2 regions of the Pelorhabdus rhamnosifermentans genome follow, and region 2 is predicted to be linked to the other one. Evidence: riboswitches for the same ligand, from Rfam matches in the RefSeq annotation. Region 2 holds a riboswitch; the other holds the start of a gene.

Region 1 (7,534 bases), on a different contig from region 2:
GCTTATTGGCGGAACGATTGCCTATTTTTTTCTTACCGCGCTAAGGAAGTCGGGTATGCTGGCAAATCTTCAGAAAAGCTTGGGAGCGAAAATTTATGATAAACCAAATGCTTAACATAACTGATCTATTAGAAATAAGACACCAAATTAAAGCAAAAAAACCGCTTATTCACTGTATAACAAATCACATTTCAATTAATGACTGTGCAAATGTTGTACTTGCTGTTGGCGCAAAACCGATTATGGCAGAACATCCCGCCGAGGTTTCCGATATCACAGCATCTTCTAAGGCACTGGCCGTAAATCTCGGTAACATAACAGACACTCGCATGGAATCAATGCTGATTTCCGGCAAAACGGCCCTTGAAAAAAACATTCCATCGATCATTGATATTGTTGGAGTCGGATGCAGTAACCTTCGTCTTGATTTTACAAAGAAATTTATTTTCGCATGTCATCCAAGCGTTATTAAAGGAAATATGTCGGAATTGAAAGCTCTCTGTGGCGTTGAAAGCGGTGCAAAAGGCATTGATGTCGGTGAAAAAGATAAGATTACGGAGGATAATATAGCTAATAGCCTAGCCCTGCTAACATCGCTGTCTTCGAAGACAGGTTCTGTTATTGCAGCAACAGGAGTGGTTGATATTATCACCGACGGAACGGATACATACCTTATTGAAAACGGCTGTGAAATGCTTTCAATGATAACAGGAACGGGCTGTATGCTGAATGTCTTGGCTGCAACCTTTATCTCAAATAAAGATATCATTGGCGGAACGGTTCTAGCGACAGCTTTTATGGGAATATGCGGAGAACTTTCCCAAAACGTGGAACTTCTCGGAAAGTTTAAAACAACACTTTTAGACTATATATTCAGCCTATCAGACCACCAATTTAAAGAAAAAATAAAATACCATTTTTGCAAATAGGTACTACGCTGACTCCACTCCCCAAAAATCCGCTAGTATATAGGCAACTGTTAGCAAACGAATTCCATAATATCTATTTCCAATTCCTCTTCCAACGCGATACATTGTCCAGTCAACGTTTGAACGACAGGCCGTGTAAAATATTGTTCATTCAAATAAATAATTTTAGCAATCAAACCATTACTTAACTTGACTAAAGAACCTACCAAACATTTCTTAGCGTGCTGAATAAAAGTCATACATATTTTGGGGTCCATCATACCATACATCATTTGGCATAATTCCTTCAGCGCCAAAATTGGAGAAATCGCTTGACGATATACACGTTGGGAAATCATAGCATCATAAACATCGGCGACAGCAATAATCCTTGCAACTTGCGAAATATCGCCTGCCTGCAGTGATGAAGGATAACCACTCCCGTCTAATCGTTCATGGTGCTGTAAAATTCCATTCTTAACTATATCATCAATATCATCTGCCCCTTGCAAAATTTCATATCCAAATAAAGCATGCTTTTTCATAAGCTCCATTTCCTCTGGCACTAATTTGCCGGGCTTATTCAAAATAGCTAAAGGAATACACACCTTTCCTATATCATGCAACAGCCCTGCCGTTACAAGCTGTTTACTCTGTAGTTCCGTCCATTCTAGCCATTTTCCGATAATTCCTGCAAAAATTGCCACATTGATGCTATGCCTGAAAAGATAATCACCCGTATGATTAAAAACATGCAAATAACTGAATACAGAGTCTGATTTAAGCAATAGCGGCATAAGCGTTTCATCAGTAAATTCATGAAGCTGTGTAACCGATAATTGATCAAATCCATTAAATTGATCAAAAATATCTGATACTGCTACGATCATTTTATCGCGTTCTTTCACAAATTCCCTCCGTTCATTTTTTAGATCATCAAAAAATATGAATGTTTCCTCTTCAGCAATAAAGATCTCGGGAATTCTCCAATATGCTAATTTAGCAATTAACTTATCAGTTAAAATTACGTCCTTATCTAATAATATCATTCCATTCTCAGCCATAATCGATTTCCCCAGTTTCATCCCAGGTTTAGCTTGTAAAATGCTGCATTTTCTAATAAACACCAAGATCGCCACCTTAAATTTTATCTTCATAGTTATGCGGTCAGTAAAAAATCATCCATAGACATGCAAAAATACCTGTGACACTATTAGAAGTACACAGTTAATTAAAAATTTAATTAATCATAACAAATAAAAAACTACCAAGTAATACATCATATTATTTTAATGATGCAACCCGGCAGTCGTTGATAAAAATCATTAGACCCAATGGCTTTGCGTCCCTATCTTTCGATAAGTTTGCCCATGTTTAATTCTATAATTCTAGAATATACTAATAATAGCACATTTTTATAAATCAGTCATTTATAATATGTAATATCAGGTTAAATTTTCGTTACTGATTCTACTAAAAAAGCAAATACTTAGCAAGCAATTCGCTAAATGCTACTAAATTGCAATACGCCCATAACCTACTGGGTAGGTTATGGGCGTAAAATCAGGCGCCAGCATAATGCTGACGCCTAGATCTCAAATCTATTTATAATAAAGGTTTATTTTTCATACTATTTTCGTTAATGGTTTTAATGGATGCCCCCAATGTTTAGATTGTTCTGTAATGTATAGATCCAACTCAGCAGGTGTCATCTTAATCGTTTTTACTTCCGGTTGTCTGTATTCTCTTCGATCATGAGTAACAAAACCACCAATAGCTGTCGTTCTTCTACGCATTTGAGCTTCAATAGTTGCTGCTCTAAGTAAACCACAAGTTCTTCTGTTAAGTGTTCTCATACCCAATCACTCTCCCAAAAATGTTGTGTAATGATAACAGAACTATTCAAACATTATTAGATTGTTGGCCTCCTTCTCACTAATGATCTTGTCTTTATATGTAATTTATTGACGTATAACGTAATTATACGTCTTTTTTGGCTTCTAGTCTACAGACCTAATAACTAATTTCATTCATATTTTAATGCCACTCACGCTCTCATAATAAATTTTTCTTTTAAATTCTATTACCTCATTCTTTTTAATTAGATAGTCTATATTCACGTATATAAAAGTTCCTACGTTTATGATGTTCTGTAGAAACTCTTAGTTATTATACTATTGAAACAAATAACATTTCTACCGAATGAGCACTATACGCTTTATTTTCATAAAAAATCAAGCCTTTTGGAGCAGGAAGCATTGTCTAAGATGCTGAACATAATTAATAGTAAAATTAACAAATGGAGGTATTTGAATGAAAAGAGCAAAAATGATACTCATATTAGCCGGATTAATGCTGTTTAGTTTAGGGATATACACGCCCAATGTTTATGCAGCTGATAAAACACTCAGTGTAAAAATTATTGTAAATCAAGATTTTTGGAATAGCAAAATTACATTTCCGAATGGCAATAAGGCAGAAATTAACGGCATCGGCATCGTAATACTTGACAAAGGACTACCGCAGATATTCAAAACACTTACTCCAGGACAAAATGAATTAGACTTAAACTACACTGGCGTCGAGGATTCAGATTACCAAATAAAAATCCCCTTTTGGGCTGGCCCTGGTGCTTTAGTCTATCAAACAATAGAGAAAGTTAAAAATAACGGACAGACTCTCACGTATACAATTGGAGCAGATACCAGCATTCGACCTTTAACCATCGAACGTACCCAGCAATAATGTTGCTCCATGATTATCAAATCCATATTCGGTAATATATCAAAAAAAAGTATTAGCATTATGCTAATACTTTTTTTCATCCAACAATACGTCCAGCATTTTTTTACGGTTATTAATAAACTCTGTCATTACAACATAGTGCTCTGTTTTTTCATATTCAACAACATCAAACCCTTTATTGGATATTTGTAAAATTATTGCATTCGGATATCCCATGATAATAGGTGAATGAGTTGCAATAATAAATTGTGAGTGTTTATTCGCTAAGTCATGTATTATTGAAATCATTGCCATTTGCCGCATGGGAGATAAGGCTGCCTCTGGCTCATCTAATATATATAGCCCATTGCCTTTAAATTTGTTCATAAAAGTCGAAAAAAAAGCTTCCCCATGCGACTGCTCATGCAATGACCGTCCTCCATAAAAATCACTGACCTTAAGCTCATCTATTTGGGTTGCAAGATTATAAAAGCTTTCTGCGCGCAAGAAAAAACCGTCTCTAGGTTTTCTTGCTCCTCGAATTAAACGAATGTATTCATGCAATTCCGAATGAGAATTTCTTGAAGAAAAATTAAAATTACAAGTTCCCCCTTCAGGATTAAATCCCCATGCAATAGCAATTGCCTCCAGTAGTGTAGATTTTCCTGTACCGTTTTCCCCTACGATGAATGTAACCTGTGGATGAAACTCCAAACAATGTAAATCACGAAAAGCAGGTAGAGAAAAGGGATATTGATTGAAATAATCTATTTTATCTCGCAACAATTTTACGGAACGCAAATAATGCCCTGTATTTAATACTTCCATTTAAATCTCCTAGCATTTACTCATTACTCTTACGAACAATTTTTACTTACCTATTTACCTTATTTAATAAATTTTCAATTCGATTTAATCCCTCAGTAATATTCTGCAGGGAAGTCGCATAAGACAACCTCACATGCGTATCTATACCAAAACCTGAACCCGGAACAAGTGCAACTTTGGCTTTCTCAAGCAATGCATCGGCAAAATCATTCGAGCCTTTAATTTCTATACCATCAATTTCAGCTCCGATAAATTTCGAAATATTCATCAGTACATAGAACGCTCCGTTTGGAGTAACACAGGACAAGCCAGGTATGGAGTGAATTCGCTTTACCATATAATTTCTTCTAGTAATAAATGCAGAAACCATATCATTTACTATATCTTGCTCACCATTAATAGCCGCTTCTGCTGCCTTTTGTGCTATCGAATTAGGATTTGATGTCGCATGGCTTTGCATATTACCCATAATTTTAGCGATTTCACTATTCGATGCCGTATAGCCTATTCGCCAGCCAGTCATCGCATATGTTTTCGAAACACCATTAACAACAATGGTCTGCTCTTTTATTTTGTCATTAATCGACGCAATGCTAACATGCTCATATCCATCATAAATTAGTTTTTCATATATTTCATCAGAAACAACAAATATTCCATGTTCCACTGCTAAATCAGCGATTTCCGCAAGTTCTCTGTGAGAATAAACCATTCCCGTAGGATTACAGGGACTATTGATTATGATTGCCTTTGTTTTTCTAGTTAATGCCTGCTTAATCTGTTGAACACTAAACTTAAATCCACTATGTTCTGATGTTCTTATGATTACAGGAGTGGCATCTGCCATTTTTACCATTTCTGGATAACTAACCCAATAAGGTGCAGGTATAATAACCTCATCTCCAGGATTACATAGCGCTTGAAATATATTTACCAAAGAATGTTTTGCACCATTACTAACAATAATTTGCTCAGGCGTATAGTCTAACCCATTATCTTTCTTAAACTTATTGCAAATAGCCTGCTTTAACTCCAATATACCTGATGCAGGAGTATATTTCGTAAAACCAGACTCAATAGCTGCGATTGCAGCCCTTTTAATATGCTCTGGCGTATCAAAATCGGGCTCGCCTGCGCCAAATCCAATAATATCCAGTCCTTCAGCTTTCATTTTCTTTGCCTTCGCATCTATAGCTAAAGTAGATGATGGACTTATTGATAATCCTTTTATAGATAAATCCATATATACCAATCCTCCTAAGCTCTACTATCTAAAGAACAGTACAGAAGCACTCTCATTAATATTATACATAAGTTACTTTATAATTACAATAAAGCTACTGATTTGTTACACAGATGTGCTCCTTTTTAATTACATTAATTTCACGGCAAAAGACCTAGTACCTATCGTATGAACAATCGCTAAAATACTATCCAAATGGTCGTCCTCTCTCTTTACTAATTCTGATAAGTCTCCTTCTAATTGCATAACCTGTTGCTTTCCTTCCATGTCTTGATATTGAAGGTTAAGTGAAGCTGCTGGATATTAAGCTCAATATACCAAACCCACCTATTATGAACCCTGAAAGCCAGTTAATCCATTTGAGTCGCTTTTGATCAAATTTGGAGCGAAGCATATTTACCATTCCACTTAATATAAGCCACCAAAACATAGAACCACTAAAAACCCCAAGAACTAAGAATCCCGCTAATATGTAGTTTCCATCCATTGTACCTACCCCTAATCCTGCAAAAACTGCTGCAAAAGATAGGATAGTCAGCGGATTCGTTAAAGTTAAGAAAAAAGCAGATGTATAAGCACCTAAAAAGCTCTTGCCCCCCGCTTTTACAGCTTCTTCTGCTGGAATAGATTGAAATGTTTTATAACCTAAATAAAGTAAAAACAGTCCGCCAATCAAACGCAAATAGGATTGATGATCGAGTAAAAAAGCGGAAACCACTGTTACACCAAAAGCAGCGATACAACCGTATATAGCATCTGCTGTTGCTGTCCCTAAACCGGAAAGGAAACCGCTTAACATACCACTAGACAGGGTGCGCCTGATACAAAGAACTCCCATAGGTCCCACAGGGGCAGCGATAGAAAAGCCTAGTATCACTCCTTTAATCAAAAAAAGCAGTTCCATCGTTATTTCTACCCTCTTTCAAATTTTATTGGCAATATTGGAGTTTCTTTAACAGTCGATAAAATGACAGTTGTCCGAGTTTTTATGCCTGACAAAGACTTTATTTTTTCACTTATTAACCTTTCAAGATCACGAGTACCTGAACAACGTACTTTAAGAATGTAATCTTCTGCCCCAGCTATATGATGACACTCCAGTATTTCTGGCAGATTATTCACCCTAGTGAGAAACTCTTTCTTCTGTTCAGGTCGTTCCAACGTAACAGAGATGAGAGCAGCTAACCCACAACCTATCTCTTCTGGATTGATTAGTGCTGAATAGCCCTTTATTACCCCGAGTTCTTCCAACTTGCGTACCCTCTCGGCCGCGGCAGGAGCTGAGAGACCAAGAAGTGTTCCTAACTCTGCCCATGTTGTACGAGCTTGTTCCATAAGTTGTTTGATTACTTTGAAATCGTTACTATCCAATATAAAAACCTCTCTTTCGAATGTTTTATATAAATAATACATTTTATTCGTAAAAAAATAAAGTAAAAGTTAAAAAAATCGCTTGTACCTTTTTACTTCTACCTAACAATTATAGCGAAATTTAGATGGTAGATAAATGAAAGCATGCAACAAGGCTTCGACCCCTGTAATAGGATAAGTCGAAGCCTTGAGTTTTCTAATCAGCTTTTTATAATATGCAATTAAAGTGAGTTGACTTTATGTTTACAGAATTCATACTGCCAACTATTTTATTAAACAATTTAATCATTTTCCACATCTGGTTTCACTTTAAACCATGCCGCATACATCGTTGGTAAAACAAGTAACGTCAACACAGTAGCACCAAATAATCCACCAGCAATAGCCACTGCCATGGGGCCCCAGAAAGTACTCGCCATTAAAGGAATCATGCCTAATATGGCAGCGGCGGCAGTTAACA
Region 2 (7,534 bases):
CTCTGCTTACAAAAACGATTGAAAAAATCGGACAGGCATATGAAAAACGTGGGATTATTATTTTGACTGATCCCGATAGCCCTGGCGAGAGAATTCGCAGGTATCTTGTTAAACGATTTCCCTATGCACAGCATGCCTATATTTCTCGTGCTGCTGCTACAGCGAATGGTGATATTGGCGTTGAACAGGCTTCAGCTCAGTCTATTCGTTTAGCGCTTGCTAAACTTCATTGTACGACGTTTGAACCTGGAAATGAATTTACCTATGCTGACTTGGTTGATGACAATTTAACGGGCCACAGTGATGCGGCAATTCGTCGTAAATTGCTTGGTGAAATACTTGGAATTGGTTATGCTAATGCCAAGACTTTTTTGCAGCGACTCAATCACTATGGTGTTACCCGCGCGGCTTATCAAGCGGCTATCATTCAATTGGAGGCAAAACAATGAAAGCTCCCTGTATTGCGCAGCGTGATGTGACGTTACATATTTTGAAAACTTTTCATCTTGTTATGAATAAGAAATTAGGTCAGAATTTCTTGATTGATTCGCATGTTGTCAATAAGATTGTTGAGGCTGCGGAAATTACCCCGGAGGATAAGGTTTTGGAGATTGGTCCGGGCATTGGTACTTTGACCCAAGGGTTGGCAGAAGCAGGCGCAAGTGTTGTGGGTGTGGAGCTAGATAAAAAATTGATTGATGTTCTTGGTAAAACGCTTGCTGATTATGATCAGGTTCGTATTGTGCATGGTGATATTTTAAAAATCGACATTTCTCGGGAAATAGCAGCGGAATCCTATAAAGTTGTTGCTAATTTGCCTTATTATATTACAACACCCATTATTATGAAGCTTCTTGAAGAACGGCTTCCCATTTCCTTACTTGTTACGATGATTCAAAAAGAAGTAGCTTTAAGGATGATTGCCAGTCCGGGCAGTAAGGACTATGGTGCCCTCTCTGTTGCTGTTCAATATTATACAGAGCCGGAAATTGTTTTTATTGTTCCGCCCGCGTCATTTATTCCAGCTCCTGCTGTTCATTCAGCTGTGTTACGTTGCCGGATTCGTAAAATGCCACCGATTGCTGTTGAAAGTGAAAGGGATTTTTTTAAGGTAGTCAAGGCGGCTTTTTGCCAACGGCGTAAAACGCTTAGCAATTCCTTGAAAGGCGGGGGTTTTGAAGCAAATGACATAGCCACCATGCTTGATAGGGCAAAAATTGAGGGCCAACGACGTGGTGAAACATTGGCCCTTGCTGATTTTGGTGCTTTAGCTAATGCTTATACGGCACTGATTCGTGAAAGAGGATAGAGTAGAAGGGTCATTGAGCGATTATGTTGAGGAGCCGTTTCTTTGGAGGCGCTCCTCTTTGTTTTTAACTTTTACACGACATTTTTTAATTCTTTTTCTTCTTTTCCTGTTAAAATTTTGTTCATATCAAGTGCAATAATCAGTCGATTCTCTACTTTTCCAATGCCTAAGATATAGTTGGAGCTTATTCCACCCGTGACAGTAGGGGCGTCTTCCATTTCTTCTGATGCAATGGGGATAATTTCCAGTACATCATCAACAACAATTCCGCACTTCTTATTATCAATGTTTATCACCATGATTCGGGTGGTATCTTTCTCGACAGTAGTCCCTAGGCCAAAACGTTTTTTTAAATCAATAATTGGAATGACATTGCTGCGTAAGTTCATGATTCCCTCAACAAAATCCGGCATTCCAGGCATGGCTAGGGTTTTCCCCTGGCGAGTTATTTCGTGAACTTGTTCTATTGGAATTCCGTATTCATAAATTATTTTGTTGTTTTCCAGCGTAAAGACGACTAATTTTATGCTCTCTTTTGCCATTATACGAAACCTCCTTATAAATCGGCAGCAGTGTGTGACAGTTTTTGAGCCAGTGCAGTCATTTCTTCGATACTGGCATTCACTTCTTGTGTTGCTGCAGCAGTTTCTTCCACTACTGCTAATGTAGACTCCGAGGCCTCTGCGGTTTCATTCATTGATTTATTGATTTCTTTAGTCAATTCTTTAATTTGTACAACCGTATTCTTAGAGTCTGCCGACAACTTTCTGATTTCCTCGGCGACTACGCCAAATCCCAAGCCTGCTTCGCCAACTCTAGCTGCTTCGATAGCTGCGTTGAGGCCCAGCATTTTTGTTTCATCAGCAATTTCTTTAATAAAGTTCATTACGTCGTTTATTTTGTCTAAGAGTTCTTTTGACTTTCCAATTTCGCCATGAAGTTGTTGCTGATTGTCACTCACGTTGTTTGTAGCGGCAGTAATTTGTTCTATTGCAGTGGCTACGCCGGTAAGTCCTTCGTCTAAGGAGCTTGCAATATGCTTGAGATCATCCGCTAATTTCCGCGGTAAAGATATTCCAAAAGCACCAACAGCTTCGCCTGTTTCTTCATCCATCAGGGGGTAGGAGGCTGCAATCACGGGGTAACCATAGACAGATTCATCAATATCTTCAGTAACCAGCTTTTTTTGCTTAATAGCCTCATCGGGAGTGCTGCCCGCTCTTAAGGGGTTTCCAACCTGTAGTTCGAGCATGTCGAATTTTTGAGAAGGTTGCCGCTTAAGGAATTTTTCTTTATCCGTTATCCACATGAAGCCACCTTCGGGTAATAGGTCAGCTACGACGGGAGCAAAAGATTCAAAAGCATTTACAATTTTATGTTGACGTGGAATGGTGAGTGCCCATGCACCGATGATTTCCGTATCGTTTTCATTCCAGATAGGTCCGCTATAGGTGAATAATCTAACGCCATATACATTTCTTGGGATGCGTGCGGATACCACTTTTCTAGCTTGGATGGCTTGGGCAGAAGGTCCGCTTTTACTAAATCCCCCGTCTACTTGTAGACCGGGTATTTCAAACTTATGATTTTCAATGTAGGTGACTTTATCAAGGGTAGTAATGAAGAAGCTAGCTCCATCTTCGAAGGCTGTCAGAACAATATTAAAATAAGCTTTCACAAATTCTAATTCTTTCATGTGTACATGTAAATTATTTACTTCCATTTTCTCTCAACCCCTTGCAGCTTAATTTTAACGTTTCGTGCGACAGATTCTATTATAAAGTTTTTACCAGAATAATATTCGAAATTAGTCGCCTATTGGAGTGCTCTTGTTACCTCCCTTGCACATGGACAATTTGACCAGTTTCTAATAATTATCGGTAAAAAACTAATAGTTGCTAAAAAGCGTCAGATTTTCTGAGAAAATTCTGACGCAATAAGGTTTTAATGCTTCAATAGCAACCTGGCAATCATAGAAAATAAATCCGTAGACCCAAGGCTTTGCGTCCCTATCTTTCGATAAGTTTGCTAATATTTTATTGTCATTATGTTGGAGATATTGAGCTAACTAACACTTATCTGTTATTTTAAAACAGATAAGACAAAAGTACTATTGGCATGATGTATCAAATTTAAAGTAAAAAAAAAGCAAATTATTGTATTTTAAACACAATGGTTCCCGTTATATGGAAATTTTATTTTATTAAGTTTAGTTTGTACAATTTTATTGCTGTTGCAAGGGTTAATTTTGTTTCAAATTCGTTGATAGATATTCCCAGAATTTTTTCAATTCGTTGTTTGCGGAAGATGACGGTATTATAGTGAAGAAATAGTACTTTGGCTGTTTCTTTCAAGTTGGACTTTTGTAAAATTACGGCAAGTGTGTCCAAATAGTCGGTGCCTTTTTCATGATCATAGCGAATAAGTTTACCAATTGTTTTTTCAATAAATTCAGTTGTACGTTCTTTTTCGCTTGGTTTTATAAGCAGTTGTAAAATACCCAAATCTCGAAAGTGGACAATGTTCTTATTGCGCTCCGAGTCGTACTGCGAAACTTGAATTGCTTCCAGGGCCTGCTGAAAACTTTTTGTAAAGCCCCTTATTCCTTGTTGGTTCTCCCCAATACCTATTCGAATCGTTATGTCAGGATGATACTTATGAATCTTTTTTTGTAAGAGTTGTGCCAATGTCTTTTCTGTAAAATTATTTCCTTGATCAGAAGGGTTTATTTGATATAGAACACCGATGCTACTACGCCGCCCCCAAGTAATACACCCTTTTGTGTCATTTAGTTTATCGATGAGTTCATATTTGATATCTTCCTCTATGGTTTCAGATCTGTTTTTATGGTGTAAATGATAATCAACGGTTTTTTCAAGCTGGATTACCGAACAAAAAAATGGTTGAGAGAAATTAAGTCCTATGTTATTGATATAAGCGAGTGTTTCTTCATCTCCTCCCCTTATTCCATTAAGAATGTCATTGAAGACGTCAGCTCGGCGTTTTATTTCATAAGATGTTTGGAGCTTTTTTTCAGCCTCTCTCCTCAACGTGATATCAATAACAATAAGAGAAAGCAATATTTTCTCACCTGTTTTGAAAGGACTAGAATATACTGCTACATCTTTGACGTGCCCATTTTTAAGCTTATGTTGGCAGTATTTCGGTTTCTGAATAAAATTGTCTAATCGAATTCTACCCGTTTTGAATTTTTCGATTGGAGATATAGAAATTTCAATTGTTTTCATGGCTTTTAATTCATCTGTTGAATATCCATAGAATTTATTTGCTGCTGCATTGACTGCTATGATATCGTTCGTTTTAGGATCAACAAGCAGCCAAACGACAGGACTATGAAGAAATATTTGCTGAAAACATATTTCAGTAGTATTTTGTAATGAATTCCGTCTACACATTTTCATTCTGCTAGTATACTTATTTATCTGCATGTTTCCACTCTCCATGTATTGTTCATGTGTTTTAGCCTAGATATCTTATTCTCTAGTGTAATTATTGTGTTTATGGAGACATTCGGATGTTCAATATGTTGCATTTAATGTTGATTTTTTGTATTGACAACTTTCGTGATTTTGTACGTAGATTTTATAGTAAATATCAATATTCTTATTATTTTATAACATTCTCTTGTCATAAAATTGTTTCCTCTGTTTCTGTTTTTCTAATAAAGAAATTTGAATAAAAAAATCCCCTAATGTGGCAGGAAAATCCTACAATTAGGGGAAGATTGTTAGGTTTGTTTTGTCGTTCCTAAAAAATTTTCTAATAAATCAAATCGCCGGGCTGTATGATATCCTGAGTAGGTTTTGTTTTGCCATTGTCTTGTCCGGGGCTTACCGTGAAATACCGCGATAGCTTCTAAACAATCGCCAACAATCGTATCAATAATTTTGTTGCTGTGAATGTAGTTCTTTACAGAAGATCCCAATCGGTAATGGGGAATTGTAGTGGCAACATCAATGCGTAATTTGCTTAAGCGGGCCAACGCCAGTGAGACAGGTGGAATAGAAAGTTCTTGGAGTGGAATGGATTCTAATAGACGGCGTGAAACGGCATGAGGGCCATGTGCTGGTGTTGCTAGTCCAAGCTTTTTATCTAGTCCTAATTCGTGCGTGACATTATAGCGCCACTGAAAGGTTGGATTATAACGTTCAATATGACGGGGTGGTGAGGGATAACAGTTGGTGAGAGCCATATCTAAATGTTTGAGCTGGATACCCTCTATAAGTTCTACTAAATTTTCATTGAATGTACCTACCATGTCTCCATCAACAAATAAAACAACGTCACTGCCTAAGGAATAAGCCATTTTTGCGCCGATTGCCCGGGGGACATCAATGCCTAGACATTCGTGAAAATAAATAATCTGTAACTTGTCAATGGGGAGATTGAGGACTTCTTGGAGAGTCGTATCGGTTGTTCCATTAATAATGAGAATGATATGGTCGATTGGGAGAGTGGCGACGTTTTGCAGCACTGTTGTAATACGGCCTGCTTCGTTTTTAGCAGGAATGACTACAGTAATCATGCGCCATCACCTCAAAGGTGCTTTGGTTTATCCTCGCTGGATTACTACAGTATATTGAGGGACGCCTTTATTTGTCACTTGTTGCGGTTCCTTTCTGGGGGAAAACTTTCGGTGACAGAACTTTTGCTGTACTCATAGTATGTAGTAATGGATGGGGGAGGGATAGGTGTGACTATTGCAGTAGGTGATCTTGTTGTTCGCAAATCTCATGGCGGAGATATCGTGTTTAAAATAACGGATATTTATTTAGACGAAGCGAAACAAACTCATTGTGTGCTGAAAGGGCTGTATATGAGGCTCATGGCAGATGCGCCTATTGATGATGTCGAACGGATTGATGCCGAGCATTTGCGCAATGAAATCATTCATATGGAAGAAAATATCCAAGATGGGTTGCATCAGATTCTGCTCAGGCGTGGTGTAGAGCAGGAAAAAACTTCGCATTTCTTACTTAGAGGGGATCGAAAAAAGTATAGTTTTTTTAATTTACCTGGCAAGGTCCTTCATGTGGACGGTGACGAAGAGTATTTAAAAATGTGTTTGAAAACCTATCGCCAGCTGAATATGGAAGCAGTTGGCGAATGGATCGCTGAGACGGATCAGCCAGGCCGAGTGATCGATATTATAAAAAAACACCGACCAGATATTTTAATATTGACAGGACATGATGCTTTAACTGGCAACGGAAAAAAAGATTTTAGCAATATGGACAGTTATCGTAATTCGAAATATTTTGTGCAGTCTGTAATCAATGCCAGAAACTTTTGTTCTTCGCGCGATGACCTCGTGATTTTTGCTGGGGCCTGCCAGTCTTATTTTGAGGCGATTATTGCTGCTGGAGCTAATTTTGCCAGCTCCCCAATGCGGATTTTTATTCATGCTTATGATCCGGTCTTTATTGCAGAAAAGGTGGCGTTTACTTCCATTAACCAAGCGATTGATTTGAATGATACTATTACAGCTGCTGTGACGGGCGTTGAAGGCGTAGGTGGTATTGAAACGCGTGGCAAGTTTCGGTTAGGATTGCCGAAAACCCCCTACTAAGGTAATTTACAATGTTATTTTAGCGATAATTTTTATAAAAAAACAAGTAAGTCTGTACCGATTTTTGATACTGACTTACTTGTTTTTTTATTATAAACCAATGTGGGTGATAAACTTTTAAAGTTTACAGGCAACTTCAATGGGACGGTATGTTTCCAACGACGATAAAAATTACCAACGTTATGTTAACAGGTGTTTTTTGATAAAAGGCGAATAACTATAATGCGAGAATTATTTCGCTAGAAGGGTGGATCATATGAATCATTTTTCTGCTAATAAAATTTTAAAAAGTTTTTGCTTCGGTTTATTGACTGTTTCTGTCTTTACCACTTCGCTGGGTATGCCAGCAGCTGAAGTGGCTCATGCGGCTTCAGTTACTGCGGATAATGCACCTCAAGTAAACAATAGTAAGGCAGGTTATGTAGTGCTTGCCTTAGGGCTCTTGGCTATGCTCAGTGGGGGGCATAGTGGTGCGAAGGCGTCTTCGGCACCTGCTGCTGCAACAGCAGCGAGCGGGTCGGTGACTTCCTCTACAAGTCCCAGTTCTTCATCAAGTCAGACTTCTTCGGCTTCAACAGGAAATGTGGCGGCTGATGAACAAAAAGCGGTTAATTTAATGAATGCTGATCGGAGCG

What was found. Region 2 has a riboswitch for cyclic di-GMP ahead of Ga0466249_RS15715 (methyl-accepting chemotaxis protein). Riboswitches for the same ligand answer to the same signal wherever they lie in the genome.
Region 1: it holds a riboswitch for cyclic di-GMP, as region 2 does, so the genes downstream of both, Ga0466249_RS06300 (HD-GYP domain-containing protein) here and Ga0466249_RS15715 (methyl-accepting chemotaxis protein) in region 2, are expected to answer to the same signal.

Annotation. Positions count from the first base shown of each region.
Region 1 is NZ_JAHGVE010000004.1:37,863-45,396, reverse strand. Features, by position in the region: gene thiW (energy coupling factor transporter S component ThiW) at 1-115, shown strand, start outside; gene thiM (hydroxyethylthiazole kinase) at 96-929, shown strand; gene Ga0466249_RS06300 (HD-GYP domain-containing protein) at 980-2,035, opposite strand; cyclic di-GMP riboswitch class I at 2,202-2,287, opposite strand; gene Ga0466249_RS06295 (hypothetical protein) at 2,534-2,764, opposite strand; gene Ga0466249_RS06290 (hypothetical protein) at 3,222-3,653, shown strand; gene Ga0466249_RS06285 (AAA family ATPase) at 3,717-4,460, opposite strand; gene Ga0466249_RS06280 (pyridoxal phosphate-dependent aminotransferase) at 4,507-5,703, opposite strand; gene Ga0466249_RS06275 (hypothetical protein) at 5,833-5,949, opposite strand; gene Ga0466249_RS06270 (LysE family translocator) at 5,987-6,607, opposite strand; gene Ga0466249_RS06265 (Lrp/AsnC family transcriptional regulator) at 6,616-7,074, opposite strand; gene Ga0466249_RS06260 (efflux RND transporter permease subunit) at 7,356-7,534, opposite strand, start outside.
Region 2 is NZ_JAHGVE010000013.1:95,987-103,520, forward strand. Features, by position in the region: gene rnmV (ribonuclease M5) at 1-449, shown strand, start outside; gene rsmA (16S rRNA (adenine(1518)-N(6)/adenine(1519)-N(6))-dimethyltransferase RsmA) at 446-1,309, shown strand; gene Ga0466249_RS15710 (chemotaxis protein CheW) at 1,381-1,851, opposite strand; gene Ga0466249_RS15715 (methyl-accepting chemotaxis protein) at 1,866-3,032, opposite strand; cyclic di-GMP riboswitch class I at 3,264-3,349, opposite strand; gene Ga0466249_RS15720 (PAS domain S-box protein) at 3,505-4,758, opposite strand; gene Ga0466249_RS15725 (glycosyltransferase family 2 protein) at 5,058-5,855, opposite strand; gene yabG (sporulation peptidase YabG) at 6,024-6,899, shown strand; gene Ga0466249_RS15735 (CAP domain-containing protein) at 7,156-7,534, shown strand, end outside.